2 regions of the Coprobacillus cateniformis genome follow, and region 2 is predicted to be linked to the other one. Evidence: a T-box and tRNA genes for the amino acid it is inferred to sense, from the RefSeq annotation. Region 2 holds a T-box; the other holds one or more tRNA genes.
What was found. A T-box is a leader RNA that pairs with one kind of tRNA and senses whether it is charged. The one in region 2 lies ahead of leuS (leucine--tRNA ligase), so its partner is inferred to be a tRNA-Leu.
Positions count from the first base shown of each region.

Region 1 (15,460 bases), 240 kb from region 2:
CTTCATTTTCCAATCGATTAATACTTGCATAACCAATACCACATTGTTTTCCCATTTGGCGATAACTAAGACCTTTTTTTGACCTTAAAATTTTTAAATTATTTTTTAAATACATAATTTGACCCTCCATTTCTATTTATATATAATGTTTCATATACAAAACACTCAAATCTATCATAGTGTCCAGTATAGAGTCTTGAACTGAATATTATCTCCGAAAGGAGATGATATTTATGGATATTTTAAATATTATTTATATCATTCTATCTATAATAGATAAAATAATAATTGTTTATAAATACTTTAGATCATATAAATCTAAGTAGTTTATAAAGGGCTTTGTTTTATTAATTAGGTAAAATGTCAGTTCATTTAAGTAGCATTTTATCTCACTCAAACTGAGATAATAGCTACCGATTCTATACTGGACACTATGATAGATTTTTTACTTTTAACGATTTGTACCAGTTACTGGTACACTTTTCTTTTCGATACATTGTATTTGAACATAGGCATGAGATATTACTTTTGCATAAGTATATAGTTTTATACCTTCTTCAGTTAATAGCTTCTTACCATCTACAATATGATAGAAATCATAGTCTTTAGTAGATAAAAATGTTTTTAGCAATCTATAAAGATTGGTTCGTTCTTTTTGAAGCAGTTTTGCTACTAAAGTTAGATTAAAATTGTTTTCAGGAAGTAATGCAATCATCTGAAACAAGATTATATTTGGACTGTATTCTATTCTTCTTTTCATTGTCTGATCTCCTCGATGTATCTATTTAACTACGATATAATATATATATATGTTATATTTTCTGAGTACTTTATATCAGAGATTTGAGGAGGATAAAAATGAGTGATTTTTTTATGTTAAAAACTGACAAAGTACAAAAATTTATTGAATTAAGAGATGATACTTTAATTAAATGGTCTATATCTCCTATTTATTATGAAGATATTTGTGAAAACTGTCTTTTGTATGAAGTGGATGAAAGTGTAGGCGAAATAGCATATCAAGAGGTTCTAGAAACTTGTCCGTTATGTGTGAATGGTTCAAAGTTAAACTATAATGAGGATTATGCACCAATGTCAGAAGATGCACTGAAAGAATATTTAGCTATTGGAGATCCTGATAGCTTAACATTTATTGAAAGCACCAATACTGATACAATACTTTCAAACCTTGATTTCTATTTTCCATTTGAATATTCAGAACATAATTTTGAATTGAAGACTTTAGGACAGTTTTCTTTTATTGCTGAATGCAGAGAATATTCTACAAAATTATAATGGATTAATTTGAAATATAATCATGTATAATTATTATCATTTCATCTACAGACATATATTTTTTTCAGAAATCTTATTGGTAATAATATTTAATTGGTTTTCGCATGATACTATTAAATATTGAGCTCCAATAATATCTAAATGATTTATAAACTTTTTAGATATTTTTTGATTAATTATAGTTATCAAGTACTGTCTTTCTTTCAATGCAAAAGATTTGTTGTTTGTTATTTTTTGAATTGTTCCTTCTAATAATGAACAGTTCTTTTCATTTTTATCAATTCTTTTAATATTAATGTATTTTTGAGATGTTTTATTGTCTTTCATATTTTTCCTCTTTTCCATATAATTTAATTTTTTTCTTTTTTGTACCAGTCACTGGTACATTTTTAGTCATATATACTGAAATCTCTAGCAAATGAGATTTCCTGGTAAAGATCAAAAACTTTTTGATCTACTTGATCTGCATCTTCTCTAAACATAGGTATTGAGAAATGACTTTCTAGATTTGTCATGAGATCAGCATATCTTCTATTTTTTTCTTCTTGTGCATAATCATTACTGAATTGTATTTTTTCAAATTCCTCTTTTATCCATGTTAAGTATTGTTCATCAAATTCCATTATTATTTCCTCCATTTATTTTATATATTGTCATGCTCATCCTCTTTCAACAGATAACCTCTAATACTATTTGGGGAGATTAAGTATTATTCAAATAATGAGATTATCTGCTGAAAGAAGATGAACTTCTTGCGATAAAATCTATAATCCTATATCAGAAACAAATTCTTTAAATTGATTATATATTTCTTCAAGTTCCTCTCTTTCTTTTTTCCACTCACTATATTTTTCCATTGTCGCTAACATATCTTTGATAGAGTTACTTGCATTAGCACTCATTTCTTGTAAAGTTAATTTTTTTGTAGTTGGTTGTTCCTCTTCTAAATCAGTATCTTCTGAATCATCATAATACTGATTATCATCTTCATAATATTGGTCATAGTCTTCTTCAGCATCAAATTCAGTATAATTAGTTAAGACAATCTCATCATCTTCACTACCATAGTCTACTTCCTCATCATCTTGAAAATTTTCTAATTTTTTTGGCTTAGAATATAATTCTTCTTTATATTCCTTAATTGTCACAAGATCTATATGGTCTTCATTTTCAATAAACATAAGTTGATTTTCATGATCTAAAGTAGAGATTTCTAAAGCAACATTGAGTGGTAATTCTAATTTACGGATCAATTCCCTTAATTCAGGTGTTGCGTTATTGATAATATATTGATAATTACCAACTTGAGATTTGCTTAGATTAATATCATCTGCTATTAACTTTTGAATACGCCCTGGTATCCCATCTTGCTTTTTCTTTAATCTATAAATTTCTTCAAGTTCTTCTATAGCATCTAGCATTTCCGATGGTGTATATCCACTTTGATTTATATTATTTAAATGCAATCTTCTTCTAGCATCAACATCATCCATATGCCTTTTCACTTTACAAGGAATATACTCAAATTCACTATGACCTTTTTTTATAAGAATACCTATAGCTGAAAATCTACGATGACCTGCTATAATTTCATACTTATATGTAGAATTGTTTTCCAGTTCACGAACCAGTATATTATGTTCCAGTCCATCTTCTAAGATATCTTCAGCTAATTCTTCTACATTTCTAATTTTTCTGTTTCGATCAGCTACTTTTATATCCTTATAGTAAATGAGTTCTACATCACTTCTACTAAGTTCTCTCTTCTTTGTTTCGACAGAACCAAATGATCCTAAAATACTCTTTGCCATTTTAGATTCCCTCCTTTATAATTTCTTTGGCCAGTGCTTTATAATCTTTTGTGACATTAGCCATCTTGTATCTTTTGGCAAGTGGTTGATGATACTTTCTAGCACGTTGTACTGCATATTTGTGATATCTAATATATGTTTGAAATCTATGGTCAACATAAATTGTATCAAGTTCTTCTATATCATTTTCTATAGTCTTTAAACTCTCTACTTTTGTAAAAAGTAGTTTAAATGTTATCTGACTCCCACATAAATAATTAAGTTCATTAATGGTTGTTGTCATAGCATCCAGTGAATCAACTTCAATTTCAGTTGGTATAATAATAAGATCTGATACAAGAAGTATCTCGGCAGTTAACTCATTAAAATATGGTGATGTATCAATGATAATATAATCATATTGAGTGTTGAGAAGCTGCAATTGATTTCTCAGTATATTTTTTTCAATTGATTCAGATGCTAAATATAAATCACCTGGTATAATATCAATTCCATATCTTGTGTTATATATACATCTTTCGATTTTTTCATTTTTTAATACATTTGATACTGTTTTATTAAACTTTCTGCTTGCTAATCCCTTTGTGCTATTGCATTGTGGATCAAAGTCCAATAACAATACTTTTTTATTTTCCAGTATAAGGCTATAAGCTAAATTTTTTGCAGTGGTTGTTTTTCCAACTCCACCTTTACGATTTACGATTCCGATTACGTTCATATTTTCCTCCATTTGTACCAGTGACTGGTACATTTTTATTTTTTAACTAATTCTAAATGAATAAGTCTCATCTTATTAAATTCTTTTTTTGAATTGGTAACCTTACTTCTATCAATAATTTGATATTGTGTTTCTAGAAATTTGATTGCTTCTTCTAATTCTTCATCTTTATAAAATTCAATTCTCATTTTAATCATTCTATTTCCTCCATGTCATAATCACTATTTAATTTAAATTGTATTGGTTTCAAGTAAATTGCCTCATTAACCATTTGCACTATTGCTTCAGCAACTTCTGTATCGACACCAAAATAGAATATTCCATCATCATATGTACAAATCAGACAATCAGCAATATCTGTAATTGTTATTTTTTTACATTTCATCCTATTCTGAAGTATGAATGTAGATATTTTTTGAAGTGATCCTTCAAAATAATATTTATATTGATAACATCCATTTGGCTGATCAAAAACATAACCTATTACCTTCATAACTTTCCTCCTTTTTATTCTACACTTATATTATAAGTACATTTACTTATTTTGCCAATTGTTTTATAAGTTGTTTTACTTATATAATAATTTCATTTGATTATTAAGTAATTAAATGATATTATGATATTGAGGTGAGAACATTGGTTACTATTACAAGTAAAATCAAAAGTGTATTAAGTCGATATGGTTTTTCATTTGCTGATTATGCAAGACAGTTAAATATATTTCCACAAACCTTAAATAATAAGGCAAAGAAAAACGCATATAAAGTACAAGATCTAATTGAACTCGGAGATCTTACTCATTCAGAACTATGTCTACGTGATCTTGAAACAAAAGAAGTGATCATGACTTTTAAAAAATCTGATTTAGAAATAGGCAATGACTAATCAAAAAGTCCTTGCTTTTTCTTTACTTAATATTACACACCACATAATCATCTGCTCCTATAGTTTCTATCTCTCTATGCAACAAATCTAACTCAAGCAAAGTATAATAACTAAGATCAGTGTATCCATTTTTATCTTTAAAATATTCTTCTTTATTTTCATCATATACCATGATATATTCCTCTTCACTCAATCCTAAAATATCTTCAACTGTTAGTTTCATACTTATTTCCTTTCTTTTGTCATTTCCATAATTTATAGGCCTTATCATAATATTGCATTGTAAATTTTAGAATTTCTCCTATATCTCTATTGTCCAGTAAATTTCGTTTATAATCATCGAAATAGAATCCTATATCCTCTAGGAACAATTCACACTCATTTTTAAATGCGATTTTTGTAAGTGATTTAATCTGTTCAGATTGATAAAGGTCAAAAGTACTGATTATAATATGTTTTAATAGAGTAATTTCTTGATTTTGATTTTCAAATTTCAAATCATTAATTTGACAATTTTCAAATTCTAAAATGACATGGTTAAATAATGTATCTTTGGTTACTACTGGTTGATCGTAATAAATATGATAATACAGTTGTTGCTGAAAATAATTATATAAATTCATTTGTATCTTGCCATTACATATGTTTATATAAAGATCATCAATATCTTTAAAACTTAATTTTATCATGCTATCTTTCCTTTCATATTTTAGAGCAGTTTTAAATATTATTTATACTTGATAATTGCTCCATCTAATCTTTGAAAATCATTTTTAGAATAAGTACATTTTTCTATAATATATTTAGATGAGATTCTTCTCATAATTGATTTTACATAACAAGTGAATTCAATGTTCGTCATTTTCATTTGACTGTTAACTAATATTTTATACATTTTTGTTTTTCTCCTCTAATAATTTACAAACTAGATCTTTAATTTCAATTACCATAACATCCCCTACTAAGAACATCATAATAACTAAACAGATAGGTAAAACCATAATTGTAAACATAATTAATTGTTGAAAACTTGTAAGTTGTACAGATGATATGATGTATATTAGTGTTAAGAAAGTTTCATCAAATAAAATCTTTTGATTTATCCATTCTTTCAAAATATACTGTAATGTATTTTCATAGTTACAAATTATATAAATTACTAATATTTGAATTATCATGTATAATGTTATTTTTAATATACTTCTTACTTTCCAATATTTGTTAGTTTTTATGAAGAGCACCATATTCTATTACATCACCTTTAAACTTTCTTTTTTAAGTTTTCAATCAGTCCAGTTATACCAATAGCCATCAGCATTGATATTTCTAAAACATTCGACACATATGTTTGATTAGATGTAAGAGCAAAGGCAATAAAACCAATCATAAGACTAGCTGTATTAAATACAACTATCAAAATCCATATACAACGCATAAGCATTGGTAATACTTTTTTTAAGAATTCAATAATTTTTTTCATATAATATCTCCAATCTTTATTTGAAATCTTTTAAAACTGTATCAGCATTTTTTAAATTGCTTAACTCTTCAACATCATAGAATTGAAAATCATCATAATCATTATAAGAAATATAAAGATCCCCATCATCATCTTGTTGAAGCCATAATCCATCATCTAAATGTACAATATCAAACTTTGCTAAATCCACATAATCTTCATAAGATTTATTTTCAAAATAGTCTTTTCCCATTTCTTCAATGGCTTCATAACTTATATATAATTTTCCCATTCCATTATTCTCCTGAATCAATAGTAACATTAATATAAGAATCCTGAGCCTCAATATTTATAACTTCTTTATCCAACAACTCTAATTCATTGAGCTGATAATAATTAAGTGGATTCCCCAAATCAACAAAGTCATTTCTTTCATAATCCCAAATACAAATTTCACCATTAATAGCTACATCTAAAATTTCATCTACTGTCATTATTTGTTCTCCTATTTCTTAAATTAATAATGCTATATAAAAAATATATAAATTATGTTTATAATTTCTAATAGTGTTTCAGATTTATAACGATATTTAAGAAATTCATCACCTGATGCTATGTCCATTATATCTACTGCTTCTTTTCGTAATCTCTGTAAGTATTCTACAAATTCAAATGTATCATCTATATCTTGTAGAATCTCTTCAATACCATCACTATCTTCATTAATACTATTTAATAAATTTTTAAGTTCTATTATATTTACATCCATATTTTATCTACTCCTATTCCCAATCGACTTCATCAATTTTAAATTGATAATTGCATTCTGGACATTCTATTTCAATTTCATCACCATGTACTATTTCAAAAACTTCATTATCTGATATACCATAAAACGGGCTATAAATATCATCACTTTTTAATTTATTGTGACAATGAGGACATTCGCATTCATACCTAATAATTGTTTTAATAACTTGTAATATAGCCATCATTTATGCCCCCACAATCCTAACTTATTTTCTTTAGCTTTTCTTTCAGCAGCATTCAAAATTGAAGAGTATCGATAATTATTACATAAACATGTCATTTTCGCATAACCTTTCAGCAAAAGTTGCTCTTGAAGCAATTCACCATCAACAAATACATAAGCTAAAGTTCGATTGTATTTATCTATTTTATTAGATTCCTCATATTCTAATCTAATCTCTTTTGCATTTTTTAATGCATTAGATGTAAATTCACTTGCTTCTTTGCCATATGGCTGAACTGGTGTTCCTGGTTTAACTGTTTCAGGAGTATCTATTGCCAAGAATCTGACTTTAACATTCTTACCATTTATATAGAAATGTGCAGTATCTCCATCTACACATTTACTTAGAGTAACCTGATTTGAATCTAAAACTATGTGCTCATTAATATATTGATGTGAAAAATTAATAATAAATATTGAAAAAATCACTAAAATTAAAACGACTCTAAGTTTTTTGTTTTTTAATACATTGATAGTTTTCTGAAAAACTTTTAAGTTTGATCTATGCATTTTTTATGACCTCTTTCTCGTTTAGATTAGATAATCTCGCTTTAAGAAAAATATTTTCTTGCTCTAACTTATCTATAGTGCCAATTATATTTTTCACTTCATTTAGCATGATTTCTAGCACTTCTTCATCTTCACACCAGGAAGTAATGCAACCAACTAATCCCATAACACTTTTTTTACTCGTTTTCATGATATTCACCTCTTTTATTCAATGGCTAAATATTCTTCATACCATTTATCTATTCTTCTATTGGCTATTTTCACAAATAGATTTAAATTATCATTTAATTGTCTAAATGATAGATGTTTAGTTAGAGATATACTAACTTTATAATCTTTTTTACTACTGATTTTAAATTCTTCGTTTTGTGTTATTTTTACTAGACCATAAAACATTTCATTAAATGACTTTAATGCTTCATCATGTGAAGCCCCAAGGACTTTTCTTCTATAAAAAGTATCTTGTATTCTAGCTAATTTTAGATTGATTAGATTGATTCTTTGATTATAATTTAAGATTTTAATACGTTTATTCTTGCTATAAGATCTATCATATTGCTTATTTTTAAGTCTTAGAGGTAATTGCATCGTTTGAACAACTCTAGAAAATGCTTGAATTAATAAGTTTTTTAAATAATCAATTAATGAAATAAACATTTTCTTTCTTTCCATACAAACTTCACCTTTTCCAGTAGGTGAATAATTAAAATACCTTTGCTTATTAGATACTGTGATAATCCTTTTTATTGGATTTCCATCTTTATCTCTTCTTACCTCTCCTTTTTTACAACGATGAATTGCATCAGGATCATTAGCTTTTGTAGTTCTTCCAGTCTTTCTATTGATATACATATCACGTTGATAACGTAGTTCTTCCTCTTCAGGTTTTTCATAAATATATCTATCAAAGGCTATAACATCTATATATCTACCTTTACCCTTAGTTATAAACTTATATAAATAACAGATCATCTTATAATTAAGACTTACTTTAAGCATAAAATTTTTAATTAGTTCATGTTCTTGTGATTTTGTTAATCCTATTGGAATCATAACCCTTAAATATACCGCATATATCTTATTCTTATGATTTCTAAAATCTTCATAAGCTAAAAGTGTATTAATTGCCTTATGAGGATTGATCATATTAGAATAAAATTTTTCTTCAGTAAATTCTTTTATAATGCAACGTTCATGTATATCTAAGCGTTGTATAAATTGTCCAGTAAATTCAAGACTTCTTGTGCTCATGGTACCTCCAGTCAGTTCCTCGCTTTATATAAACATTAAAGGAACTTTAATGATTTTTAATTTTTTTCACTTTTTTCAGGAGTATTTTTAAGTTCCTGAATAAGCGAAATATAATAATTAACTTGATTCATAATATCATTGCCTACAAAAGCATCAGATTTAGCAATAGCAACTTTTTTTCTAGCTTCCCTTGATTTAGGTAAGTCATACTTAGGTCGAATATACTGTCTCGCATATTCAATGAGTTTGAGTTGCATTTCCTGGTCTTCAGCAAAAAAGTTGACCATAATTCTAATAAGGTAGGCTTCTTTTTCTAATTCTGAATACTTAGTCAGCATCTTTACTAATAAAACTTCATCATCACTCGGATATATTTGCCATCTGGCAGTATCTGAGCGTGGTAACAATACTTTTCTTTTCATTTTTTCATCTCCTTTTGGTTTTAAATACGAAAAAAAGCGATATTCTTTAACGAATATCGCTTGCATAATTATTTCTTTTATTAATCTATACAGTCCGTTTGACATTTTTTTACAAAAATCAAATGGTGCCCGAGGTCGGACTCGAACCGACATGACGCGAGTCGCAGCATTTTGAGTGCTGTGCGTATACCAATTTCGCCACTCGGGCATCGTGTGCTCAATTATTATATTATAGAATTGTAGTAAAAGTCAATAGGAAAACTATCATTTATAACAAAATGAAATAGTCTTCATTTCAAAAAGAGAAATCAAGACTATTTTTATATATAATATTAATCACACATCATTTTAATAATTTCTTTATCTGTTTCTTTCATTCCATCTCGAGATAAACGTCCAATATTACGAATTGTATTTTCAACACCTTTACAAACAATCCCATCGCCACCTTTAAACTGGCAGCCATTTTTATACATATAATAACCAAGAATTCCAGCATCTACACTCTCAGCTATTTTGGCAGCACATGAAGGCTTTGCTCCATCACATACAATTCCCGAATTAATGGCTAAGGCATTAACCAATGTATGAGCAATTGTTTTATAATCGCCACCTTTAAGATAAGCAATCCCACAGCCTGCCCCTACACCTGCGCTGACAGCTCCACAATAAGCCGATAATCTGCCAATTCCTGTTTTCTGATGAATTGTACATAAGTTAGATATAATCAAAGCACGATATAATTGTTCTTGTGTTGCCTTTTCTTCCAAAGCATAAATAATAACAGGTAAAGATGCTGTCATTCCTTGATTTCCACTACCAGAATTAATAATAACTGGCATTTCACAACCGCTCATTCTTGCATCACTGCCTGCTGCTGCATAAGCTTTTGCTTTAATCTTGACATCATCACCATAAGTTTTTAAAAGGATACTTCCAATATTAGCACCCCAGTTATTTTCAATCCCTTCCTTAGCAATCGCATAATTACAATCAATTTGTCTTTGTAAAACGTCTTGAACATCCTCAATAGCAACTGTTGTTGCAAATTCATAAATATCTTTGACATTTAATAAACTACGATCAGTTAACGAAGAATCACTTGATGCAACCACACCAGATTCATAAAGAACTTCACCATCTTTTTCAATATACACAATATTTGTATGATAGCCAGCAATACGAACTTTGGCATTATGATAAATACCATGAAGATGAACACAAATATCTAAAGCACAATCACTTTCAATGGCTTGAACTTTCATTGATATCGAGTCTAAGAAATGACGCATTTCTTCTTTTTGTAAATTTGTAACAATAGAAATAACTTCTAATACCTTTGTACTATCACCAGCCACAATTCCTGCAGCAACACTCGCCTCAATACCTTTTAAGCCACCAGTATTAGGAACAATAACACTCTTGACATTTTTAACAATATTTCCACTGACAAAAATATCTACTGACTGAACCTCATCTTGCAGTGTATCAAAGCACTTACTTGCACAATATGCTAATGCAATCGGTTCAGTACATCCCATTGCCGGAACCAATTCCTCTTTTAAAACTTGTACATATGTTTGATAAATATGTTTTTCCATTCTTTCCACCTCTTTATAGACATATTCTAACACGCTCATACAAAATAAGAAAGGCATCATTTGCCTTTCTTAGGTTTTCTAATTATAAATTGTCCTAGTTTTTTAAGATCTAATGGAAATAATGGTGATAAATAAGACATTCCAAAAGGCTTCAATCTTGCCAGATAGACCCACAAAAAGATATTAAAAATAACAAATCCAAAGATATTGAATAACATTATACTTACAATCATCATCACTTTAATATATTTATTTGTTAAGGATAACTCATAGTTTGGTGTTGCGAATCCACCAATTGCTCCAACCGCACAAAAGAGCAAGATTTCTTCTGAAAAGAATCCTAAATCAATAGCAAATTGTCCTAATAATAAAGCAGCAATTAACCCCATCGCATTAGATATGGCTTCTGGTGTATGAATCGTTGCTATTCTTAATAATTCAATAGATAATTCAACCAGTAATATCTGGATAAAGAATGTCCAGTCCCATTGCATAAAAGAAACAGATAGTGACCAAACAGGAACAAGATAAATGGATAATAAAACAGCACTTAAACGAATAATACGAATAAATGTTCCAATCAATGGTGTTTGACGATGCTCTTCCACATGTTCTAGAATTTCAAATATTGTCGTTGGAATCATTAAGACAGATGAAGATGTATCACAAATAATTGCAATATATCCATGCTGAATATGCGTTGCTACAATATCTGGTCTTTCACTATATCTCACCAAAGGAAAAGGATTATAGTTTTGATCTAAGATAAGTTCTTCTAGTGCCCTATCTGTCATAATTAAATCTTTCGCTTTTATTTCTTTAATCCTTTGCATCACTTGTTTTAAAACATTTTGATCAACTTTATTTTGAAGATAGGCAATAGCGATATCCATTTGATTTTCTGTTCCAATAATTTCTCTTTTAAAACATAATTCTACGGATTTAATACGTCTTCTAATTAATCCTGTATTGTTTAAGATAGATTCATTAAAACCATCTTTTGCACCACGAACACTTTTTTCTGTTTCAGGTTCTTCAATAGATCTGTTTGGATAATTCTTCGTATCCATCAAATAAGTCGTTTCACCATCAAACAGAGCACAATTTCCACTCATAATTGAATATTGGATTTGCTTAATATCATTTGTATTGACGATATCAACATCTCCCATATTCAGACAATTATCTAGATTTTTTCCTTCACCATTTTCTATTCCTTCTACAAGTCTTGAAATCAGTGTATCGTTAGAAAGACTGGCCAAAAAATAAAGATGAATCAGTCTTCCTTTATATATCAATACACGATGTTTTAAGTCATAAGAATTATTCATGATTTCGGTTTAAAAATAATGGCAACCAAGAATCCAAAGAGAATAGCTGCTGTAATTCCGGCTGCTGTTAAATCAAACATTCCCATAGCAATACCAAAAATACCATATTCTTCAGTTGCAGCCATTGCTCCATGCATCAAAGAATGTCCAAAACTTGTAATTGGAATTAAAGCCCCGGCATGAAAAATTTCCACCAGTTTATCATAAATATGAAATAAGTCTAAAAATGAACCAAGCACAACAAATAAACTTGTTATATGTCCTGGTGTTAACTTACTATTATCATAAATCATTTGAGCTAAAAAACACACCAAACCACTAAATAAAAATGCCATTATATAATTCATTCGACGACCTCCAAACTGATAGCATGTGCAACACATGGAATCGTATCTTTTTGTGCACTCATCATTGGTGAAAGCAAAGCTCCTGTTGCAACAACAAGAACACGTTTGTACTTTTTGTCTTTCAACATTGGATATAAATGCCCCATCGTGACAAGCCCACTACATGCACATCCACTTCCACCTTGAAAAACTTCTTGATTTTGTAAATCATATAACATACACCCACAGTCATTATAATGGACAACATCAATTTTATGACGTTGCATCATTTCCTTTAAAATCTTATGACCATAAGTTGATAAATCACCTGTAACAACCAAATCATAATCTTGAAAACTTCTTTTTAAGTCTTCAAAATGAGTTGTGATTGTATCATATGCTGCTGGTGCCATAGCACGTCCCATATCATTAGGGTCATCTTGTGAATAATCAACAACTTTTCCTAATGTAATAGATTCAACTCTCACTTGTGTTGGCTGATTAGTTAATAAAGTTGAAATAGCGCCTGTTGCAGTAAATGTTGTTGTATCTTTCTTTTGAACACCATATTCAACAGGGTAACGATACTGACGCTCAGCTGTTGCATTATGGCTTGATACCATGGCGATAACCTTATCCACGAAACCACCTTCAATTAATAAAGATGACATTGCCATAGATAAACAAAAGCTTGAGCAGGCACCATAAATACCAACAAATGGTTTAGGTAACTCCCTAGCCAAATAATTAACTGTTGTAATTTGATTTAATAAATCTCCACCAATATAAAGATCAATATCTTTTTGCTTTAATTTCTCTCTTTTTAAACAGATATCTAAAGAATCTCTTAGCATCTTTCGTTCTGCTTTTTCAAAAGAATCTTCACCACAATGATAATCGCCAAATCCTTTATCAAAACTTGAGCCTAATGGTCCTTGATATTCCAATGGTCCACATACAGTCCCTGTTGATGCAATATATACATTCTCTAGTTTTATTGAATTACCCAAAAAGTGTGATGACATAACGAATCACTCCTAACAATGAGGCACTCACAATTCCATACGTAATAACTGTTCCGCCTAATTTAAACATATTACTTCCAATTCCCATAACCAATCCTTCACTTTTACTATCAAGTGCACTTGAAGCCATACTATTTGCAAATCCAGTAATTGGAATAAAAGTACCTGCTCCAGCATGTTTAGCAATACTATCATATAATCCTAACCCAGTTAATAAGCAAGCCACAAATACAAGGGTTATAGTCATCATTGGGATTGCATCTTTTTCACTACAGTTATAAACATTCATGAAAAATTCTAGAACACCTTGAGCAATGGCTCCCATAACACCACCATATAAGAAAGCATTGAAACCATTTTTGACTTTATGACCACCTGGTTTTAATTCTTCAGCCATTTGATCATATTCTTTTCTATCCATAATTTTCACCTCTTAAATAGTCTTTACAATTTTTTCAAAAATAAACACAAAAAAACAAGCCTTAGTACTAAGACTTGTTTAAACGAACAAAAATACGTTTCATTAATTTAATCAATGTATATCCTATAAAAATTTCTATTGGCAATATTGCACATTCTTTAATAACTCGAATACATAGAGAAACAAAAAATGGAATACCATACATCATATCTAACCACAGTGGTGTTAAACATAATGTCACAACGATTTCAACCAAAGTCACACATAATATCCATGTCGAAAATTCTTTGGCCTCATCTTGACTGATTTGCTTTTTTAATATAAAAATCAAAATGATAAAGATAATCGTTAAAATTAAGCAAACAGAAATCAATGTTAACTTTTCTTGAGATGTAATAATATGAACAGTCGTTGATATCGTCACTTGATCAAGTGTATATATGTAAATTGAAGCACCTAACCCAAGAACCAATATCAATCCCATAACTATTGACTGAACAATCTTTTCACTTAACATCTTTGCATGTTCCTTAGCGAGTGAAGGAATGACACTAACCAAGATTGTTCCAAGTGTAAATCCAAGAAATGGAAAACCTGTAGGAACCAATATCAATCCGATAATATCACTACTCAATCCAACTAAAAATGCATATCCTGGAGATAAAAAGTAACCTGCTAACATCAAGGGAATATATTCAAACCCTATCTTTAAACTTTCCGCTCCAAACAATGGAATCATAATAGCCAATCTCTTACATATAGCTGTTAAAATAATAAAGATTGCCGCAATGACCAAATTCATAACATTCCCTTTTTCAAAAGGATAAAACTTAAATACATAAAATCCCAGTGCAATAATGATTATTGCTAAAATAATTTGTTCCATAACACAATGCTACTTATAACAAATGTTTCCTGCTTCGTCCTCATTTCTAGTCCACAGGCGTTAATTCCGATCAACAGACCGTACATTCTTTGCTACTAACGTAGACTCCTCCTTCTTTTTAATATATAGGTTATATCATAATATGATTGTATACAAAATACAACTCTTTTTACCTATATCATCAAGAATTTTAAATTATATCATCTTAATATCTTCATATTCTTTAATGAACTTAACAAAAAAATCAAACCGAATAAATCGCGTTGATTAGAGACTTGAAAATAATATTTTTTGGGTTGTTTTTTGATAAATCATATTTTCATAATGGTATCTATTTTGTTACTATCTTATCGCTAATAGAAAGCACATATCATTCAAACAAAAAACACATCCTATATAATGTGTTCTTTGCTCAAAAATATTTATTTTTATATTTATAAATTCACAATGTTTCGATTTATCCCATTTAAAAATGCCATTATATT
Region 1 covers NZ_WSNW01000001.1:2,787,147-2,802,606, reverse strand. The annotation lists gene GQF29_RS13790 (helix-turn-helix domain-containing protein) at 1-115, opposite strand, end outside; gene GQF29_RS13785 (hypothetical protein) at 452-760, opposite strand; gene GQF29_RS13780 (hypothetical protein) at 859-1,296, shown strand; gene GQF29_RS13775 (hypothetical protein) at 1,342-1,623, opposite strand; gene GQF29_RS13770 (hypothetical protein) at 1,686-1,919, opposite strand; gene GQF29_RS13765 (ParB/RepB/Spo0J family partition protein) at 2,061-3,107, opposite strand; gene GQF29_RS13760 (ParA family protein) at 3,109-3,825, opposite strand; gene GQF29_RS18405 (hypothetical protein) at 3,861-4,022, opposite strand; gene GQF29_RS18700 (hypothetical protein) at 4,019-4,318, opposite strand; gene GQF29_RS13750 (hypothetical protein) at 4,462-4,710, shown strand; gene GQF29_RS13745 (hypothetical protein) at 4,733-4,933, opposite strand; gene GQF29_RS13740 (hypothetical protein) at 4,953-5,399, opposite strand; gene GQF29_RS18400 (hypothetical protein) at 5,438-5,605, opposite strand; gene GQF29_RS13735 (hypothetical protein) at 5,598-5,825, opposite strand; gene GQF29_RS13730 (hypothetical protein) at 5,972-6,190, opposite strand; gene GQF29_RS13725 (hypothetical protein) at 6,207-6,461, opposite strand; gene GQF29_RS13720 (hypothetical protein) at 6,466-6,663, opposite strand; gene GQF29_RS13715 (hypothetical protein) at 6,696-6,938, opposite strand; gene GQF29_RS13710 (hypothetical protein) at 6,952-7,161, opposite strand; gene GQF29_RS13705 (thermonuclease family protein) at 7,161-7,712, opposite strand; gene GQF29_RS13700 (hypothetical protein) at 7,705-7,902, opposite strand; gene GQF29_RS13695 (hypothetical protein) at 7,917-8,963, opposite strand; gene GQF29_RS13690 (hypothetical protein) at 9,020-9,385, opposite strand; tRNA gene GQF29_RS13685 (tRNA-Leu) at 9,509-9,593, opposite strand; gene GQF29_RS13680 (L-cysteine desulfidase family protein) at 9,718-10,986, opposite strand; gene GQF29_RS13675 (spore germination protein) at 11,043-12,317, opposite strand; gene spoVAE (stage V sporulation protein AE) at 12,314-12,664, opposite strand; gene spoVAD (stage V sporulation protein AD) at 12,661-13,668, opposite strand; gene spoVAC (stage V sporulation protein AC) at 13,646-14,089, opposite strand; gene GQF29_RS13655 (folate family ECF transporter S component) at 14,157-14,975, opposite strand; gene GQF29_RS13650 (D-2-hydroxyacid dehydrogenase) at 15,410-15,460, opposite strand, start outside.
Region 1: it encodes a tRNA-Leu, which carries the amino acid that the T-box ahead of leuS (leucine--tRNA ligase) is inferred to sense. The anticodon was not compared.

Region 2 (15,460 bases):
TTTTGTTTATAGAGACACTGAAACAAATTTAATTAGTGTTGCTTATAAACGCCATGATGGTGGATACGGATTGATTGAAACAGAATAAACAATAAAGACCCTCATTCAGGGTCTTTTCTTATGCAACAAAGGGGAATATCAGCATTTTTAATGTTTTCTTTAGTGAGATAGCTCCCTTGAAATATATTCTTTTCTTTCATGAGTTTATCAATATCATTTAATATTGTTACTTTTTTTATTGACCAAAGTGGTTCCACCAAGTCTTGTATAGGTGCGTCGCCAGTTAATCGTTCCACAACAATATGTTCAGGAATATAAGCAAGCTGTTCTACAACTAAGGATATATATTCATCTCTTGAGAGGAGGGGGAATGGTTTGCTTTCATATATATGATGAAGAATTGTGTTTTTGAGGATAAAGAGATTATGAATTTTGATACCTTGAATATCTAATTGTCCTACTGCTTTGGCAGTTTCTAACATCATTTTTCTGGTTTCATAAGGAAGCCCATTGATAATATGGACACAAACATCAATTTTTCGGTTACGCAAACGAGACAGCCCATCTAAAAAAGTTTGATAGTCGTGCCCACGATGAATAAATTGTCCTGTCTGATTATGAATTGTCTGTAAACCCAGTTCAATGTAAAGATCACATTTTTGAGATAACTCATAAAGATAATCACAGACATCTTCATTTAAGCAGTCAGGACGTGTAGCAATGGCCAAACCAACAACGTCTTTTTGTTGAAGAAAGGGCTCAAATGTTGCTTTAAGCTGTTTAACAGGTGCATAGGTGTTGCTGTTGGCTTGAAAATAAGCAATAAATTGACAGTCAGGCCATTTACGACGCATCATAGCAGAGACATTTTCAAATTGTTTCTGTAAAGAATCGTGAACATTACCAGCAAAATCACCAGAGCCACTGTCAGAACAAAAAATACACCCACCAAAGCCACGAGTTCCATCTCTGTTTGGACAGGTAAAACCTGCGTTTAAGGACACTTTTGCAATTTTTTGTTTGTATTTATTTTTTAAAAAATAGTTATATGTATGATAACGCTTGTTATCAAATGAGTAAGGAAAAGTATTCATTATAATCACCAAATGTGATTATAACACAAAGGAGGATATGATGTTAGAATTAAAACATATTTCGAAAAGTTTTCATGATCATCTCATTTTAGACGACATCTCAATAAAGTTGCCAGATACTGGACTGATTGGTATTCAGGGATCAAGTGGGTGTGGGAAGAGTACGTTATTATATATTATAGGTATGTTAGATGGGAATTTTGAAGGTGAGATATTATATGATCATCAAATCATCGATAATCGTGAAGATTTTATTCGTCAACATGTTTCTTATATGATGCAAAATAAAGATTATGTTCCTTCTTTGACAGTTAAAGAAAATATTATTTTATCGTGTCAAGTGAGTGAACTGTCATATTCTTCTCAACAGTTGAAAAAAATTGTCACTCAATTAGGTATTCAAGACTTCATGAATCAATATCCATCACAACTTTCTGGTGGGCAGCTTAAAAGAGTTTCTATTGCAAAAGCACTGTTAAAAGATTCATCAATTATCCTATGTGATGAGCCAACAGGAGCATTGCATGCTTCACAAGCTCAAGAAGTGATGAAACTTTTACAAACAATATCACAAGACGCTTTGGTCATTATTGTTTCCCATGATCCAGTTTTACTTAAAGATTATTGTGATTGTGTTCTGACTCTCAAGAAAGGGAAATTAAATCGAAAAGTTATTAAAAATAAGGCAACTTTATGTAAGGAGAAAAAACATCGTTTGTATTCGCTATGGTTTTATCCAATTCGTCAATTTATATATCAAAGAAACAAGCTTTTGTTTCTTTTTTTATTTCAATGGATTGTTATTGTGGCCTTTTTTATTATTGTGACAGCTATGAATGGAGTATTTGATGCGATTGAAGAAAGTGAGAAAGGATCAGTGTGTGTCAATATGATGACGATTGAGAATAAATCTGGAGAAGTTTTTAAAGAGTTGGTAAGTCATCAAGGTACAAAGGAGGTCACATATGATTATCATTTAGAACGGTTAAATATTTCTTCTCAGCAAAAAGAAGTGAATTGTCTCATTTCTTTTCTTCCTCATCAAACATCTCATATTCTTTTAAAGAGTGGAAGATTACCCAAGGATGATCATGAGATTGTTGTGAGCGAAAGTTTATTTCATAATCTATCTGGTAATAGGAATCTTCATTGGGAATATCAAAGTTTTCAACAAGATATTCATATTGTTGGAGTATTAGAAGACTCTTTTTTTAGTCAAGATGAATTGTATTGTTCACCTAAGGTAAAGGAAAAAATTGATATGTTAAAAAATGAATATGCTTTATTGGTTGAAGCTCAAAGTGGTAAAAATCGTTATCTTTATAATAAGTTTAATCAATCTTATTTTGTTTATAGTGATGTTTTAGAAAGAGTTGAAAATTATCAGGCTTTATTAAGTCTTGCTCGAATGATTGCATATGTTTTTATTGGTATTAGTTTTGTCATATCATTATTATTAATTATGATTGTTGAATCAACAATCTATGTAGAACGTCAACATGATGTTGCTTATTTGTTATCACTTGGATTAAAGAAACACCAGTTATTGTTTCTATCTATAGGGGAAGCGATATGTGTAGGTGGGGTGATTTCAATTGGTGGATGTTTGTTGTCTTTGCTTGTTTATTACTATATCAACCAGGTTTACCACATATCACAATATATTCATTTTGAACTGAAGTTACATAAAATCATATTTTGTCAATGGGATTTGTATGGAATTATTTTTTTAGCTTATTTTTTCATGTGTATATTAGGAATATTAGTACCTATGAAAAAGATGATAACAACTGATATGATTGATGTTTTGAGGGAGGAATAGATATGCTGCAAATTGTTCATATAACCAAACGTTATCATTATCAAAAAGTGCTTGATGATATTTCGCTTGATTTGCCTAAGACAGGAATGATAGCGATTGTTGGTCCATCAGGATGTGGGAAGAGTACATTGCTACATATCATTGGAGGAATAGATCAAGATTTTCAGGGAGATATCAAATGGCAAGAAAGAAGTGTCAAAAAACATTTATCGCATTATTCTCAAAAGCATATTGGTTTTATTTTTCAGCAATTTCATTTGATTATGTGGCTTTCTGTTCATCAAAATATAACGATGTCACAATTTTTCCAAAGGGGTGGTGGAGAAGAAAATTTAGATATTGATGATTTTCAGAATTTAAAGATGTCATCCCTCTCTTTGGGTCAGAGGCAAAGAATTGCTTATTTGCGTGCATGTTATCAGCCAAGTGATATTTTATTATGTGATGAGCCAACGGGATCACTTGATCCAGTTCATGCAGATGAAGTCATGAACCTGTTAAAGGAAGAGTCAAAACGTAGATTGGTCATTGTTGTTTCGCATGATTTAAAGTTGGTTGAAAGGTATAGTGATGAGATTTATACAATGTGTGATGGAAAGATTGAAAGTCATCAATGTTTCCGCCATACACCGTTGACTCAAAATAAGATAGTCTCACGTCATAAAAAAATTTTTCCACTTTTACGATTATCATGGATGTCATTAAAATCTCACAAAGGGCGCTCTTTACAATTAATATTTGGATTAACGATATCTTTTCTATGTATTATTATGACACTCACAATGAGTAGAGGATTGGAAACTCAGATACAAAATTATATATATTCTTTAATTCCTTCTTCATGTATTAGTTTTCAAGCACATAATCATCAATCATTGACACTTGATTTTGTGAATGAATTACAGTCTCAACCCTCTATTACAAGGACACAACTGTATCTTCAGGAGTATGAATTTTTAGGAATCGGTTTTGTTGGTGAAAGGTATCAGGATTCACAGGTTCTTTTTATTGGTGATGATGCTTCGCCTTATCAGGACATACAACTTGATATGGGGCAATATCCTCAAGAGGACCATGAAATCATTGTTTCTCTTTCTACTGCTCAACATTTGTGTAAGGATGAAAGTTTATCAACATTGCTTAATAAGAAAGTTTATGCTTGGTATCAATATCAAAATGAAGTGAAATCAATTGCTTATCAGGTTGTTGGAATTACCAATCAGACGACAGCACTAGATACTCTTTATCAAAGAGAAAATGCCTATATTCATCTTTTAAAAGATGTTTATCAATTTGATGAAAAGGATATACAAAGTGATTTAGGGATGATTTATATTCATAAAGATTATCAGCGTAGTGAAATTATTAAAGAATTGAAAAAGCAGTATCCGGATTATAAGTTTTTAGAAGTTGGAGCGACAACAACTCAAAATATTTCACAATCTATGCAGCAGGTGAGAGTTGTTTTGATGATATTTTCTGGTCTGGCTATATTGTCATCACTTTTTTTAATTGGAGAAGTGATGTTTTTAAATGTTATCCAAAAGAAAAAGGATTTTGCGATTCTGATTTGTTTTGGTGCGAGGCGTTGGCATTTATTAAAGATTGTATTATTTGAATCCTTGGAAATTGTTTTAAGTGCTCAAATGATATGTACTGGATTATATTATCAGTTGTTATCACTTGTTAATGTCATGAGTCAAGAGCTTTTATTGAATAATCATTTGACTTTGTCTTTTGATTATGAATTATTGTTGTTTGTGTATAGTGCTTCTTTTCTTCTTGTTTTCATAAGTCAGTTACCACCATTGCTTTATGTTTTTAGATTGAATACAATTGCTGCTTTAAAAGATTAAAAAGAGTTGAAATTCAAAAATCATATGTTATAATGTTGAATATGTAAAATCAATGAAAAGGAATAGTAGTTGTATGGGTTTCTGCAGAGAGCTTGTGTAAGGTGGAAGCAAGTGAAAAACCGCAATGAACTCGCCTTGGAGATGTAAAGATGAATGGAGTAGTTTTTACCGTATCACTGCGTTAAGGTGTTAAGGGCATGTATATGAAAATATATATGAACTAAGGTGGTAACGCGATAAAGTCGTCCTTAGATGGAGGACTTTTTATATTTTAAGGAGGATGAATTATGCCGTTTGATCACAAACAAATAGAAAAGAAGTGGCAAAAGTATTGGGATGACAACAAAACATTTTATACAGATGTCTGGGATTTTTCTAAGCCAAAATATTATGCTTTAGATATGTTTCCTTATCCATCTGGTCAAGGTTTACATGTTGGTCATCCAGAAGGATATACTGCAACTGATATTATGTCACGTATGAAAAGAATGCAGGGATATAATGTTTTACATCCAATGGGATTTGATTCATTTGGCTTACCTGCTGAACAGTATGCTATTAAAACTGGAAATCATCCAGAAGGGTTTACTTTAGAAAACATTGCAACATTTACAAAACAATTAAAAATGCTAGGCTTTTCTTTTGATTGGGAGAAGTGTGTTTCAACATGTGATCCTGATTATTATAAATGGACACAATGGATTTTTAAACAACTCTATAATGATGGATTGGCTAGAAATGTTGATATTCCTGTGAACTGGTGTGAAGAATTAGGAACTGTTTTGGCTAATGATGAAATTATTGATGGAAAAAGTGAACGTGGTGGGTACCCTGTTGTAAGAAAGAATATGAAGCAATGGGTTATTGATATTCCAAAATATGCTGAGAAATTATTGGATGGCTTAGAGACAATTGATTGGCCTGAATCAACAAAAGAAATTCAACGAAATTGGATTGGTAAATCAATTGGAGCACATGTTGATTTTATGGTTGCTGGACATGATGAAAAATTTACCGTTTTTACAACACGTTGCGATACTTTATTTGGAGCAACTTACTGTGTATTGGCACCAGAACATGAATTGGTTGCTAAAATAACAACGGCTTCTCAAAAAAGTGCTGTTGAAGATTATGTCCAGGCATGTTCAACAAAATCAGAAATGGAGCGTACAGAATTAAATAAGGATAAAACTGGGGTTTTCACTGGAGCTTATGCAATCAATCCAGTGAATCAAAAAGAGATTCCGATTTGGATTTCGGATTATGTTTTGGCTGGTTATGGAACTGGTGCAATCATGGCTGTTCCAGCGCATGATGAGCGTGATTACGAATTTGCAAAGAAATTTGGTATAGATATTATTCCAGTGCTTGAGGGTGGAGATGTTTCAAAAGAAGCATGGACACAAGATGGATTACATATTAATTCTGATTTCTTAAATGGTATGAATAAAGAAGATGCCATTGCAAAGATGACACAATGGCTAAAAGAACATCATTGTGGTCAGCAAAAAATTAATTATCGTTTAAGAGAATGGATTTTTGCTCGTCAGAGATATTGGGGAGAACCTATTCCAATTATTAATTTTGAAGATGGGACATCAGTGGCATTATCAGATGACCAGTTGCCTTTGATTTTACCTCCACTTGAAGATTATTCACCTTCTAAATCTGGTGCTTCACCACTCGATAAAGCGACAGATTGGGTCAATATAGATGTGAATGGTCAAAAAGGAAAACGTGAGACAAGTACAATGCCAGGAAGTGCTGGAAGCAGTTGGTACTATATGCGATATATCGACCCACATAATGATAAAGAAATTGCTGATAGAAAGTTGCTTGACCACTGGTTACCTGTTGATTTATATGTTGGTGGACCAGAACATGCAGTAGGTCATTTATTATACTCTCGTATGTGGAACCGTTATTTGTATGATAAAGGATATTTATCACATCCAGAGCCTTTTCAGAAATTATATCATCAAGGTATGATTTTGGGTGGTAATGGTGAAAAAATGAGTAAATCTAAAGGAAATGTGATAAATCCTGATGATATTGTGAATACATATGGTGCAGATACATTGCGTGTTTATGAAATGTTTATGGGGCCACTAGAAGCAAGTAAACCATGGAGTGAAAGTGGTGTTGATGGAGCAAGAAAATGGTTGGATCGTGTTTATCGCCTAATTATTGAATCAGGTAAGTTAACGGATAATAATGATCATTCATTGGATTTTGTTTATCATCAAACAGTCAAGAAGGTTACAAATGATTATGAGACACTTGGGTTTAATACAGCGATTTCCCAAATGATGATTTTTGTCAATGAAGCATATAAAGCGCCAACACTTTATCGTCCTTATGCTGAAAGCTTGGTTAAAATGTTAAATTGTATTGCACCACATATTTGTGAAGAAATGTGGACATTATTGGGACATGAAGGAACAATTGCTTATGAATCTTGGCCAACGTATGATGAAGCTATGTTAGAACAAGCAACTGTTGAAATGGCAGTACAAGTCAATGGAAAATTACGTTCTAAAATTACAGTGGCTAAAGATGAAGATGATGAAGTTGTAAAAGTAACAGCTTTATCTCAAGACAATGTGAAAACACATACTGATGGAAAAAATATTGTTAAAGTGATTGTTGTTAAGAATAAGATTGTCAATGTCGTTGTTAAATAATGAAATAAAGGTGTTAACAGAAATGTTGACATCTTTTTATTCTTTTTTATCTATTTAAAAGTTGATAGCAATATTCATTATCTTATACTTATGTTGCATCACTAGAGGTACAATGCAAATATTACAGTTACATGAACCATGAAGTTATAGGCTCATTTTTGGCATTCACTCTTTATAATTTGGTTGTCAGTAATGCTTAAATTAATGCAAAAATGGTATAGTAACTGTTTTAATAAAGTGAAAAATTTTTATTTCAGTATAATTTTAAAAATTGAAACTAATGTAGTTAATGTTATGCTAAAATAAGATGTTAGTAAAAAAATGTTTCTTAGTTGGCTTATATTCAAAAGTTTGGGGATTCTTGAGTAAGAACTATTTTAGTGATTTGCTTGCAGGAAATGAGTGATGGATTTGATAAAGACTATTAGCGAAGAGATTAAAAGATAAGAATAATAAAAAAATAGGAAATGAGTTTTATGAATTTAACTTCATAAAAGCTTTGTATAATTGGTTACTCTTATATTAAGTAACTATAAAGAGTCGTTATTAAAAAATGTCAAATTCATATAGAAATTATGGAAAATAATGAAATTTAACTTAAATTAATATGCTGGTATGATTGAGATAAAGAAAGGGAGGAAGAAAAATGAGTAAACTCAAAAATTATTTTGAAGAAAAAATTGTACCTAATATTGATAAGTTTACAAATGCAAGATATGTAAAGATTATTATGGATGGTTTTATGGGTGTAAGTGCATTAACAATTGGAGGATCAATCTTCATGTTAATTCGTTCTTTACCATTAGGGGATTGGTATACAAATTTTTTAACAAGTACAGGCTTGGTAGATATTTTAAACTTTCCTGTTATGATTACGAGTGATTTGATTTCGTTATATTTGGTTATCGCTTTGGGGTATTTTACTGCAAAGTCATTTGGTAAAAATCCTTTTTCAGGAGCGATGATTAGTTTAGGAGCGTTATTATTACTGACTCCATTTGAAACAGCAGCAGTATTAACGGATGCAGTTGGGGCAGAAGTTTCAGGTATTGTAAATAATGTTTTACCAGTTTCATCATTTGGAGCAACTGGATTGTTTTTAGCCATGATTGCAGGAATTGCTGGAGCAAGAATCTATGTTTGGTGTTTAGATAAAAATATCAAGATTAAAATGCCAGCATCAGTTCCACCAAATGTGTCTAATATGTTTGAAACAATGATTCCGGCGGGTTTGGTCTTTATTATATTTATGTTAATAAGAATAGCACTATCTTATACTACATATGGGACTGCTCAAAATTTAATCTATACATTATTACAACAGCCACTAACGAATGTTGATGGAGGATTCTGGGGATTTGTTATTTATACATTAATAGGTCATATTTTATGGTTGTTTGGCGTTCATGGGACAATGGTTACTTATGCAGCTATGGCTCCTATTTATAATGCTATGGCAATGGCTAATCTATCTGCATTTGCAGCAGGAACGGCTTGTCCATATCCAGAGTGGAATTTCTTATGTTATACACTTATTGGAGGAGTGGGGTCAACATTGGCATTAAATCTGTTGATGTTAACCAGAGCAAAGTCATCACAATTTAAAACTTTAGGGAAATTAACAATCGCAACATCACTATTCAATATAAACGAACCTATCATGTTTGGATCGCCAGTTATTATGAATATTAATTTGGCCATACCATTTATTGCCTGTCCTATGGTCAATTTGTTCTTATCATCATTGGTCACAAGAATTGGATTAGTTGCAGCTCCAACAGGCGCCGCTATCAATACATTTATGCCTTTTGGTTTTTATCAGTCACTCAATAATGGTTCATGGACAGGTGTTGTTTGGGCAATTGCTTTAGTTGCAATAGACTTGATTATTTATTATCCATTCTTTAAACGTCAAGATTCAATAAATTTAAAAAATGAAATACAATTAAGTGAACAGGAAGTCGTGAATGAATAAGAGGAGAAAATCCTCTTTTTGTTGCATATAAAATCATGTATAATGGGGAAAAGATGGAGGAAAGCAAATGATGTCACTAGATGAAAGAATAATAAAAATAGTTGAACTTTTAGTGTCTTATGGCAGGCCGGTTACCAGTCAGGAGATTGCAAATATTATAGGTATAAGCAGTCGTACTGTAAGAGAAACAATTCATCAGAATAAAAGTCATTTAAAATTGATTGGAATAGAAATAAAATCACATTTTAAAAGTGGTTATAGCATTTCTATTGAAGACGAATATCGAAATAATTGGAAAACTCTTTTAGATGAGAATAGAAGTATTATACCAAGCGAGACAGAAGATAAAATGACTTATATTATTCAACGGTTTATTTTAGAAGAAGGCTATATAAAATTAGATGATTTATGTGATGAATTGTGGATCAGTCGTTCGACCATGAATAGATTATTTAAAGAAGTGAGAAAGAGATTTGCTTTATATCATCTAACAGTTATTTCAAAGCCCTCTTATGGTTTAAAGTTAGAGGGAAATGAAATAGATAAAAGAATTTGTTTGGTTCATAATTGTATTCAAAAAAGAGAAAGTTCTTTAGAACGTTTTATGGAAGAATATCATATAGATTTACAAAATTGTCAATGTATCAGGCAAGTTGTTTTAAAACATCTCAAAAAATATAATTATAAGTTAACAGATACTGGTTTTCAAAATCTCATTATTCATCTTATAGTTGCAATAAAAAGAATTGAAGAGAAACAATTGATTACGACTTATCCTATTCAAGTTGATAATGTAGGTATTGAATATTTATTAGCTAATGATATTGTCGAAGAACTTCAAAGTTATTTCTCTATCACTTTTCCAAAAGAAGAAGTAGAATATGTAATAATACATCTTTATGGAAAGAAATTAACACAAATGGATGGAGAAACTGCACAAATATCTCATGAAATGGAACAGATGATACAAAAAATCAATCAACAGATTTTAATGAAGCTGGGATATCATTTTGATGGAGATTTTGAATTGTTTACATTATTAGCATTACATATGATGCCTTTAGTAGTCAGAATACAATATGGTCTGAATATGCCTAATCCTATTATAAAGGATATTAAACTGAAAATGGCTGATGCATATGAATGTGCAGTTATTGCTTCACAAGTTATTCAAGATGAATACCATAAACCTATTGCTGAAGGTGAATTAGGGTATCTCGCTTTGCATTACAGTATGGCAATTGAAAGATTGCAAGAACAAACAAAGATGAAAAACATTGTTATTATCTGTTCTTCAGGTATGGGAACATCATCAATATTAAAGAAACGATTGATGAAGAAGTTTGATATTGATGACTCACATATTCAGGTTTATGATGCTCAATCAATACGATCAGTAAATTTAAGTCATATTGATTATATAATAAGTACAGTAAAATTAAATTTAAAGTTAGATAAGCCTATTATATATATGGAAAATATTTTTGATGATATTGAACTACAGGAAAGTCAACATATGAGAAATTTGCAATCATTTATTAAGAAAGATCTTGTTTTATTACAGCAAACATTTCAAACAAAAGAAGATATCTTGAATGATATGTGTCATAAAATTGAGAATATTTATTCATTGCCTTTTTCTTTTCAAAAATTCATAGAGGAAAGAGAGGACTTATCTTCTACAGAAGTTGGAAACTTAGTTGCAATGCCACATCCTTCTTCATTATGCACAGAGCAATCAATTGTCATGATTATGACATTAAAGAAAAGTATTTTGTGGAAAAATAATTATGTTAAATATATATTTCTTGTTTCTGGGAATAAAAACTCTAAAGAAGAATGTGAATTTATTAATGAAAATATTATTGATTTGATTATGAATAATCAATGGCTTCAAGAATTGGATAAGATATCTTCTTATGAGGAGTTGATTCATATTTTATGAAAAAAAATTTTGATTTGTTGTAGTGGAGGGATTACAAGTAAGATTTTTATCAGGAAATTGAATCAATATGTTCAGTTGAATCAGTTGACATATCACTTTTCTTCAATAAGTGATACATTTGTTGATGAATATGCAAGAGAGTATGACATAATCTTGTTTGCACCTCAAACAAAGCCATCACAAGAACAAATAAAATCACTTAATAATATGTGTTCATGCATCAAAATAATTCCTGAAAGTATTTATGCAAGTATGGATTGTCAATTATTGTTTCAGTTCATAGAAAGTCCCATGAAAACAAGTGAGGAAAAACAGTATTTTACTGGGTTTGTTCATGTTATGAGAGATATTTCTAGGCATAGATTTGTCAAAGTATTGGTTAATTCTTCTGTTGCCTTGGGGGCTTTGATGATTGTCCAGGCTTTATTTTCGCTTATTTTGTCTTTGCCTTTAGAGGCTTATCAGAATTTCCTTGATTCATCAGGATTGAAATCCTTTTTTGAAATACCGATTGTTGTATTGTCTAATTCTATAGGGTTGATTTTTAGTTTTGTTGTCGCATATCAATATCGAATTGACAACAAAGATAAACTGTTTGCTGGACTTTTAAGTATGGCTTGTTATTTACTGCTGATACCTATTGATGTTGCTCGTCAGGGAAGTTTGACTAGTATTTATACGGCAATGATTGATTTACAATATATGAATTCTTCTGGTATATTTGTAGCTATGATATCTTCTTTGATATTTTCAAAGATTTATGATTATATTTTGAGGTTGAAATTTTTAAAAGATGACTTGATGAAGATGGCTGTTTCATGTGTTGTTGTATTAACAATCTATTTATGTATAAGATATATTTTTATGTTAACATCGTATCAAAATATATTTGTATATTTTAATCAATTTATCTCAATGCTTTTAAAGCCTATTTCAGAGGGAGTATGGGGATTTGCAGTCTTTATATTTTTATCATCATTGTTATATTTTATAGGTATACATGGACCGCAACTTATCTATACACTCATACTTCCTTTGCATACAACAATATATTATGCAAATATTACTGCTTTTGCTTCAAACTTACCCGCTCCATACCCTTATTGGTTTTTAATGCCTTGGGTATTTATGGGTGGAGTAGGTGCGACTTTAGCTTTAAATGTATTAATGATTATAAAATCTAAACATACATCTACAAAAACTTTAGGTAAACTTGCATTAATGACTTCATTATTTAATATTAATGAGCCGTTGATATATGGGTTTCCAATAGTGTTTAATCCTTTTATGTTTATACCATTTACAAGCATACCCCTTATAAATTTATTGATATGTATTATTTTTATGAAGTTGATTCCAATAGTTCCTTTTCCTACTGGAGCTGAAATAAGTACTTATATGCCATTTGGAGTGGGGGCAATGTTGACTAATAATAGTTGGTTAGGATTGCTATTATGTATAGGAATATTAATTGTAGACATGTGTTTGTACTATCCGTTTTTTATCAATTATGAGAAAAACAATAATCACATCATGTTCAATAAAAATAAAAAATGAGGAAATAAATGATAAGGTCATAGATTTTTTTATACGATATAATTGTCTCGAAAAAGGAGAGTGATTATAAGTATGAAAGAATCTATTTTTGATTCTCATTTTTTATGGGGTGGAGCGATTGCTGCACATCAGGTTGAAGGGGCATATAACGAAGATGGTAAAGAACCATCTACAGCTGATACTTTACTGGTTAATGAAGAAAGGTTTGAACATTATGGAGAATATATCAATCAAAACAAATATTATCCTAGTCATAAAGCAATAGACTTTTATCATTGCTTTAAAGAAGATATCAAACTGTTTGCTGAAATGGGATTTAAAGCATTGCGTACATCTATTGCATGGACACGTATTTATCCAAAGGGGATTGAAGAAAAACCAAATGAAGCTGGATTGCAGTTTTATGATGACTTGTTTGATGAAATGTTAAAGTATAATATTGAACCCATTATCACAATTACTCATTACGAAACACCGCTTTATTTAGCGAGAGAGTATGGAGGATGGAAAAATAGAAAGTTGATTGCTTTGTATGAAAAGTATGCCAGGACGATTTTTGAACGTTATAAAGATAAAGTGAAATATTGGATGAATTTTAATGAAATAAATACCTTAGCTATTATGCCAGCATTAGGTGGAGGATTTCATGAATCCTTTGATGATCCTTCAAGATTTCAAAGGATTTATCAGGCAGCACATCATCAGTTTGTAGCAAGTGCTTTAGCGGTAAAAGCATGTCATGAAATCATACCAGATGCAAAAATTGGCATGATGTTAGCAGGGCAACTCAGTTATCCATATTCATGCAATCCAGATGATGTTTTTGCAAATTTAAAGCAATCAAGACAATCATTGTTTTTTTCTGATGTTATGATGAGAGGAGTATATCCAGCATATACAACAAGAATGTTTGAAGAATTAAATGTTCAATTAGAAATGAAAGAGGGTGATTTAGATATCATTAAAAATAATACATCGGATTATTTAGCTTTGAGTTATTATATGAGCAGTGTCGTGATGAGTGATACTTCACAGTTAAAGAAAATAGGAAATATGTCAATAGGTGTTTCTAATCCATACCTGCAGACAAGTGAGTGGGGCTGGCAAATAGACAGTAAAGGGTTACGAATTTACTTAAATCAATTATATGACAGATATCAAAAACCATTGTTTATTGTTGAAAATGGATTAGGAGCTATAGACATTTTAGAAAATGAAACAGTACATGATACATATCGTATTGATTATATACGAAAGCATATTGAACAGATGAAAGAAGCGATTCAAGACGGTGTTGAACTCATGGGTTATCTTCCATGGGGATGTATTGATTTGGTTAGCTGTTCAACAGGAGAAATGAAAAAACGTTATGGTTTTATATATGTGGACATAGATAATGAAGGACAGGGAAGTTGCAAAAGATATAAAAAAGAATCTTTTGAATGGTATCAAAAGGTTATAGCAAGCAACGGAGAAGAAATATAGGAATAAAAATTCCATTATCAATTTATCCAGAAATAGATTAAATTTATAGGTCTAGAAACTATTGGAATTGTCAATATAGGTTAGTTATATTATTGTTTGTATGTGAAGTTTATCAAGCCATAATAGAAAGGATGTTAGAACGAATGAGAAGTCTTTTGTATGATATATATATTTTAAAATTATGTAAAAAGATCAAAAATCAATAGTATGCTGATGTTGTATTTTCACAAATAATAGAATCACCTTGATGTGAGAATAGTGAAAAGGTATATCGAAAAATTAAAAAAAGCAATGAAATGAATTAAAAGATAGAGGACTCTTCATTGAATACACAGAAAACCTAGGAAATTTCTGAATTATATTGACTTAAAGCATGTTTTATGATATAAATACCTAGTGCAATAAATGATAGCAGCACATAGAGTGTAAGAAATTGCGTTTGTAACATATGGATGTAGAGTATCTGGCTGCAAAGAGAAATACTTAGTACAGACACAACCTCACGGATCTATGCATGTTATTGTTTTAGCAAAATAAAACAATAGGAGGAAATACAATGGCACGTTATACAGGACCACAATGGAAAAAATCTAGACGTTTAGGATTTTCTACATTAGAAACTGGAAAAGAATTATCAAAAAGACCATATGCTCCAGGGCAACATGGACAAAAAAGAAAGAAACCTACAGAATATGGTTTACAATTAGCTGAAAAGCAAAAAGTAAGACATATGTATGGAGTGAATGAAAAACAATTCCGTAATACTTTCTTTAGAGCAAGTAAAATGGATGGAATTACTGGTTATAACTTCTTCTGTTTACTTGAAACAAGATTAGACAATGTTGTTTACAGATTAGGTTTTGCAACAACAAGAAGACAAGCAAGACAATTGGTAAACCATGGTCATATTTTATTAAATGGTGTAAAAACAGATATTGCATCTTGTCAAGTTAAAGTTGGAGATGTTGTTGCAGTTAAAGAAAAATCTAAATCTTTAGAAATCATTAAAACAAGTTTAGCTTCTCAAAACCATGTACCTGGA
Region 2 covers NZ_WSNW01000001.1:3,026,033-3,041,492, forward strand. The annotation lists gene hpf (ribosome hibernation-promoting factor, HPF/YfiA family) at 1-88, shown strand, start outside; gene mnmL (tRNA modification radical SAM protein MnmL/YtqA) at 102-1,094, opposite strand; gene GQF29_RS14975 (ABC transporter ATP-binding protein/permease) at 1,135-2,916, shown strand; gene GQF29_RS14980 (ATP-binding cassette domain-containing protein) at 2,919-4,772, shown strand; T-box leader at 4,816-5,025, shown strand; gene leuS (leucine--tRNA ligase) at 5,060-7,456, shown strand; gene GQF29_RS14990 (PTS sugar transporter subunit IIC) at 8,103-9,431, shown strand; gene GQF29_RS14995 (BglG family transcription antiterminator) at 9,499-11,376, shown strand; gene GQF29_RS15000 (PTS transporter subunit EIIC) at 11,386-12,933, shown strand; gene GQF29_RS15005 (glycoside hydrolase family 1 protein) at 13,006-14,418, shown strand; gene rpsD (30S ribosomal protein S4) at 14,975-15,460, shown strand, end outside.